2 regions of the Comamonas sp. GB3 AK4-5 genome follow, and region 2 is predicted to be linked to the other one. Evidence: predicted binding sites of a transcription regulator. Region 2 holds the regulator's gene; the other holds the start of a gene.
What was found. Region 2 encodes FliA, which starts transcription of late flagellar genes. Its sites were predicted from a motif close to CTAAAGTTTNNNNNNNNNNNGCCGNTA; they were not measured.
Positions count from the first base shown of each region.

Region 1: the regulator FliA is predicted to act here: its motif matches at 1,907-1,933, upstream of ACA027_RS07180 (DUF5610 domain-containing protein).

Region 1 is NZ_CP166730.1:1,610,942-1,614,350, reverse strand. It holds gene ccoG (cytochrome c oxidase accessory protein CcoG) at 186-1,652, opposite strand; gene ACA027_RS07180 (DUF5610 domain-containing protein) at 1,994-2,623, shown strand; gene ACA027_RS07175 (YbhB/YbcL family Raf kinase inhibitor-like protein) at 2,895-3,409, shown strand, end outside.
Region 2 is NZ_CP166730.1:502,728-506,136, reverse strand. It holds gene flhF (flagellar biosynthesis protein FlhF) at 1-953, shown strand, start outside; gene ACA027_RS02250 (hypothetical protein) at 946-1,695, shown strand; gene ACA027_RS02245 (RNA polymerase sigma factor FliA) at 1,700-2,416, shown strand; gene ACA027_RS02240 (hypothetical protein) at 2,721-3,098, opposite strand; gene flgM (flagellar biosynthesis anti-sigma factor FlgM) at 3,257-3,409, opposite strand, start outside.

The DNA of each region.
Region 1 (3,409 bases), 1.1 Mb from region 2:
GGGCAGGCAACAAAGCCTCAAGCGCTGTATGGCCGCCTTCAAACGAGCTGCCCATGAAGCCGCAAGGCTTCTCAGAAGAAGGAAATAAAAAAAACGGTCTGACTAAGCAGACCGTAAAGGATGGCAGCGGAAAGCTGCCAGCAACACAAGGGATACAGGAGCCTTAAACAGGCGCCTTTGTTGGGCTAGCGCGGCACCAGGAAGGTGGTCTTGGCGGCCACTTGCAGGGCCACATCGCCCTCGGCCTGGACATGGATGTGCACGGTATGCGAGCCGGCCGCCGCCACGCCATAGGGCGCCTGCAGGCGAACCACCACCCAGCGGTCCTGGGCAGCGTCCAGCCCCACATCGGTGTCGGAGGCCACACGTATGCCCTCCAGTCCGCTGGCACTCAGGCGAAAACGCTGGGGCTGCTCGGTGGCGTTGGCAATCTGCACGCGGTAGATGTTCTCGATCTGGCCGCCGGCCACGATGCGTGACAGCGTGCCCCGGTCGCGCACCACGTCCACCTGCAGCGGCGTGCGCTGGTAGAGGCTGACCACCATGGCCACGCTGATGGCCACCAGGCCCGTGGCATACAGCAGCACACGGGGGCGGGCAATGCGCCGCCAGGTCTGGGCCGCACGCCAGCCGCCGGCCAGGGCTTTTTGCGTGGTCAGGCGAATCAGACCACGCGGGTACTGCATCTTGTCCATCACGTTGTTGCAGGCGTCGATGCACAGACCGCAGCCTATGCACTCGTACTGCAGGCCGTTGCGGATATCAATGCCCACGGGGCAGACCTGCACGCACAGCCCGCAGTCGATGCAGTCGCCCAGGCCCTGGGCATGGTGGTCCACCCCCTTGGCGCGCGGGGCACGGCCTTTTTCGCCTTCACCGCGGGCGCTGTCGTAGCTGACCACCAGGGTGTCGCTGTCCATCATGGCGCTTTGAAAACGCGCATAAGGGCACATGTATTTGCAGACCTGCTCGCGCAAAAAACCGGCGTTGCCATAGGTGGCCGTGGCGTAGAACAGCGCCCAGAACATCTGCCAGGGGCCGACAAAGCTGGCCAGGTCCACCACCAGCGTGCGGATGGGCACAAAGTAGCCCACAAAGGTCACGCCGGTCCACAGCGCCACCAGCACCCACAGCAAATGCTTGCTGCCGCGCTTGAGGATTTTCTCGGCCGTCCAGCCGCTGCCATCCAGGCGCAGGCGGGCGCTACGGTCGCCTTCGGTGCGGCGCTCAATCCACATGAACAGCTCGGTATAGACGGTCTGCGGGCAGCTGAAGCCGCACCACAGCCGCCCTGCCACGGTGGTGAACAGGAACAGCGCCAGCGCGCTGATGATCAACAGCACCGCCAGGTAGATGAAGTCCTGGGGCACCAGCAACCAGCCAAAGATGTAGAAACGCCGCTGCTCCAGATCGAAGAGCAGGGCCTGGCGGCCGTGGATCTGCATCCAGGGCACGCCGTAGAAAAACAGCTGCGTGATCCACACCAGCGCCCAGCGCCAGTGCGCAAAGCGCCCGGTCACCGAGCGGGGCTGGACCTTCTGGCGCTTTTCGTAGAAGGACTCGCCTTCGGGCTCGGCCACATGGATGGGAATGGTTTTACGGGCAGCCGCCTTGCCGGAGGCATTGCGGGAGGAGTCGTGGGACGGTTTCATCGGGAGGTCAACACAGTCGTAGCTCTGAGGCCATGGAATGCAGCCGACTATGCGACGCCCGCCACTTCTTGCACAGAATCAGATAGGGGGCAGAAAGACCATATCAGATGAAATATTTTTACCAAGCACCAGATCAGTCACTGCAAAACAAGAGCTGGCTATGCTTTCTGCACAACGGTTTCAGGCAGTTTTATATCCACAACGCAGTGCCATCTTGCAGCAACTGCTCTCATTTTTATTTACGGCGGAGCGGCCTCAAGTTCTTTCCTCCGCTGCCGATAAGCACGATAAGCAGCCCTGCAAGCTGCACCGCAAAACATCCATCACCACAGGAGGAGACCATGGTCAGCACCACCAGCAGCCTTGCCGCACCCAATGTGTCCACAGCCAGCGCCAAGCCCGCCAGCAGCGAGCTGGAACAGGCCCAACGCAGCGCCGCCGCCAGCCGCGAAGGCCAGCGCACCCAGCGCAATGCGCAAATCCTGCAGGCGTCGATGGATGTGTCCATCTCGGCCGGCAACCAAAGCATGACGCTGCTCTACCGCGCCGCGGTGGACAAGCTCAACGAGGTGCTGGCCCCCGAGCTGGGCGAAGACGCCATCGCCAAGGCCCAGCAGCAGGACCAAAGCAGCGAAGCCGTGGCCGGGCGCATCGTCTCCCTGTCCACCGCCCTGTTCGACCGCTACGCCGCCAGATACCCGAACAAAGACCCCGAGACCCTGCTGCAGGACTTTGTGGCCACCATACGCAGCGGCTTTGAGCAAGGCTATGGCGAGGCCAAGGACATCCTGCAAGGCCTGGGCGTCTGGGGCGAGGCCGACAGCCCCGTGCGCAGCGCCGTGGAACGCACCTACAGCCTGGTGCACAAGGGCTTTGACGACTTTCTGCAGCAAAGGCTGGCGGCCCTGAAGGCGCCGCAGGACAGCGCCGGCGACACCGAAGGCAGCTCCGCCAAGACCGCAACGGCTTGAGCGCCGCTTCAACGCCCAAGCCCATGCCCCCAAGGGGCAGGCAAGCACCAAGGCTCCACAAGGGGCCTTTTCTCATTGCGGCGGTCTTGCTCCCATCGGCCTCACCCTCAAAACCCACCACAGGCAGTCAAGTTGAGTGCATAGGGCAAAACATTGACTGGATTTGCCAACTTCCAAAATCCATGCGCCCCTAGAATTTTGGGCAATGTGCTGGCTTGCGCCACACAGCCCATTCCCCCATGTTCCCCCCACACAGAGGTCAGAACTTCACATGCAACTCAGCAGCCACAGCTTCCAGGACGGCCAGGCGATTCCCGGCGAATTTGCCTTCGCCGTGCCCGATGCTTCCTCCCATATTGCGCTGTCATCCAACCGCAATCCCCACCTGGCATGGAGCGGTGCGCCTGCGGGCACCCAGTCATTTGTCATCGTCTGCCATGACCCCGACGTGCCCAGCCGCGGCGATGACGTGAACCAGGAAGGCCGCGTCGTGCCTGCCGATCTGCCACGCGTCGACTTCTTTCACTGGCTGCTGCTCGACATTCCCGCCAGCACCACCCAGATCGAGGCCGGCGCGCATTCGAGCGGAGTGACACCCTCTGGCAAACCCGGCCCAAGCACCGGCCAGGGTCTGCGCCACGGCATCAACGACTACACCGCCTGGTTTGCGGGCGATGCACAGATGCAGGGCGAATACTATGGCTATGACGGCCCCTGCCCACCCTGGAACGACATGCTGGTGCACCGCTACATTTTCACGGTCTACGCGCTGGCCACTCCCACGCT
Region 2 (3,409 bases):
TGGCCCCCGTCGCCGGCACCCAGGTGATGAACGAGCTGCAGTCCATGAAGGACTTGATCGAAGAGCGTTTCAACACCCTGTCCTGGCTGAACCAGACCCAGCGCAGCCCGCTGCACTCCAATCTGATGGTCAAGCTCATCCGCGCCGGCTACTCGCCCGCACTGGGCCGTGCCCTGCTGGAACGCATGCCCCAGAGCGCCGGCCCTGCCGAAGCCCTGCGCTGGCTGATGGGCGTGCTGGAACGCAATCTGCACACCGACGCCAAGCAGGCGCCTATTTACGAAACCGGCGGCGTCTTCGCCCTGGTGGGTGCCACCGGCGTGGGCAAGACCACGACGGCTGCCAAGCTGGCCGCCCTGTGCGCTCAGGTACACGGCGCCCACAACGTGGGCCTGATCACCCTGGACACCTACCGCGTCGGCGGCCATGAGCAGCTGCGCGCCTACGGCCGCATGCTGGGTGTAGTGGCCCATCTGGCCCACGACAAGGCGGCGCTGCAAGATCTGCTGAGCCTGCTGTCCGGCAAGAAGATGGTGCTGATCGACACCACCGGCGTGGCCCCCCGTGACCCGCGCAAGGACGACATTCTGAACGTGCTGGACCTGCCGCGCGTGCAGCGCCTGCTGGTGCTCAACGCCGGCAGCCAGGGCGACACCCTGGACGAAGCCCTGGGCGCCTTCAAGAGCGAAGGCTGCAAGCAGACCATCCTCTCCAAGGTGGACGAAGCCGTGAAGCTGGGCCCTGCGCTGGACGCCCTGGTGCGCCACCAGATGCAGCTGCGCGGCATCACCAACGGCCAGCGCGTGCCTGAAGACTTCGAGCGCGCCAACGCCTCGGAACTGGTTGCCACCTCCATGCGCACCCAAAGCCGCTCGGCCTTTGACCCATCGGCACTGGACCTGGACTTCTTCTTCGCGGAATCGCCGCGCAGCGCCGGAGCCCTGCATGCTTGAGCACAGCCTCCACCAAGGCGACGGCCTGCAATGGCAAGGCCCGGCATCGCAGCTGCGTGTGCTCAGCGTGCTCCCTGGCGGCGACATGGCTGGCACCCAGGATCTGTGGGCGGCCTGCGCGCTTTTGCAGCAACAGGGCTACCCCGTGGTGGTGCTGGATGGCACGCAAAAGGAAACCACCGAATCTCCCGGCCTGCAGGATCTGCTGCAGCCCCACAGCGGCACCGGCTTTGTCGCCCTGCCCGTGGGGCATGAGGCCAGCCACAGCGTGGCCACCCTGCCCGCCGCGCGCGGCCTGGTGCAACTGGCCCACCGTGCACGCCAGCAAGGTGTGCGCGCCCTGGATTTGCTGCACCGCCACCTACGCAACCACGCACTGGTGGTGATCGTGGCGCCGGAACTGCTGCTCAGCCCCGTGCTGCAAGGTGCTACCCGCCCACCGCTGCTGATGGTGCCTGCCCAGGGCCGCAATGTGCTGCGCAGCTACCGTGCGCTCAAGCACACGCTGATGCATGCCGGCCTGACCGCCAAGCTGGTCACCATGAGCCCGGACACCGGCATCGCACACAATCTGCAAATGGTGGTCAAGTGCGCCATGCACCACCTGCATGTGGAGCCGCTGGTGATGCAGCTCAACCCCCAGCATCCCCGGCAACTGCAACGTTGGTCGCTACAATGCTTAGAGCAAGCCGAGCCTGTGGCACCGCCACAGACGGCTGTTCATACCGAGTGGAGCCACTGATCTGATGTACACCGCCCATGGCCAGCTTGATAGAGACGCGCTGATTCGCCAGCACGCCCCGCTGGTGCGCCGTATCGCCCACTACATGATCGCCAAGTTGCCACCGAACGTGGAACTGGACGATCTGATTCAGGTGGGCATGATCGGCCTGGCCGAGGCGTTGTCGCGCTACGAAAGTGCGCAGGGCGTTCAGTTTGAAACCTTTGCCAGCCAACGCATCCGCGGCGCCATGCTCGATGAGCTGCGCGAGAACGACTGGATGAGCCGCAGCTCGCGCAAGGGCCAGAAAGACATTGAAGTCACCATCCGCCGGCTGGAGCAAACGCTGGGCCGCGCGCCCCGCGAATCCGAAATCGCCGACGCCATGGCGCTGTCGCTGGACGACTACCAAAGCCTGCTGAGCAAGGTGCGCGGCACCCAGCTGTTCTATCTGGAAGATCTGTCCCCCGGCCAGGACGACGAGGAAAGCTTTCTCGACCGCTATGTGGCCGACAACAGCGCCGACCCCATGGCCATGCTGCGCGACCACCGCCTGCGTGCCGCCCTGGTGGAAGCCATCGACAGCCTGCCCGAACGTGAAAAATACGTGATGGGCATGTACTACGAGCACGATATGAATCTCAAGGAGATTGCCGCCGTGCTGGAAGTGACCGAGTCGCGCGTCTGCCAGCTGCACAGCCAGGCCATTGCGCGCTTGCGCACCAAGATGCGGGCGCATTAAGCACCACACTCCCTGAGCGGCTACGCCGCTTCCCCCTCTCTGGCTGCGCCGGAGGAGGACGGCACCTGCGCTGCGGGGCGGCCCTTGCGCGGTGCCCCTGAGCTGGGCCGCGCCAGTTGCATACGCAGTGCCAGACATCACCAAGATGGCTGCTGAAAAACCGTAGCATTCGTAGCCATTGCCGCTTGTGTTTGCGCTGTAAAAACAACGCAAACGCATAACCCATAAGCTATCAACGCTCACAAAAAAGCCAGCGCATGCGCTGGCTTTGGTGTTTCTGGGCAGTCGCGCCGCTGTGCGGCGCTTAGCCGCTGATGTGGTAAAGCTTGGACACCGAGGCGCGATTGCCCTGAGGACCAGAGGCGCCCACATCGCCATAGGTATGGGCGTCGCGCTGCTGCGGCACCAGGGCCTGGGCCTGCTGGGTGGTGATGGCGCCCAGGCGCACCAGATGTTCGCGCTGCAAGGCCACGGTCTGGGAGATGCGCTGCATGCGCTGTATCGCTTCGGGGGTGAATTGCTCGGGGGCGTACTGCTGGGCCAGCCCAGAGAAAGCCACCATGCAGGAGCGAAGGCCTTCCACCGCCTCGTCCACGGGCGGGGCGCCATCCTGGCGCTCCAGGGCGGCAGTGACCAGCTGGAGCAGGCCCTCTACATGACCAAGTGCTTCGTCGAGTTGCATGAAAAGGCTCCCGTAGATCAAAAAAAACAGTGCAGCAATTTTAGGGGCTGCCGAAAAAACCAAAACCCGCATGGCGCAGGCTCTACCGAAGGTCGGAAGGCAGAGCTGGCGAATGCGGGTCAGGGTGCGGAGAAAGCCCCCTGGAGGGTGGGCGCTACTCAGTTGGCAGGCGACTGCAGAAAGCTGCTGGTCTCGGACAGCAGCTTGTCGGCCACTGCACCCGCGTCCACTGTGAAGCTGCCGTTGGCAATGGCCTCACGCATGGCGCGGACCTTGGCGGCATCGATATCGCCCTGGGCCCTGTTGCTCAC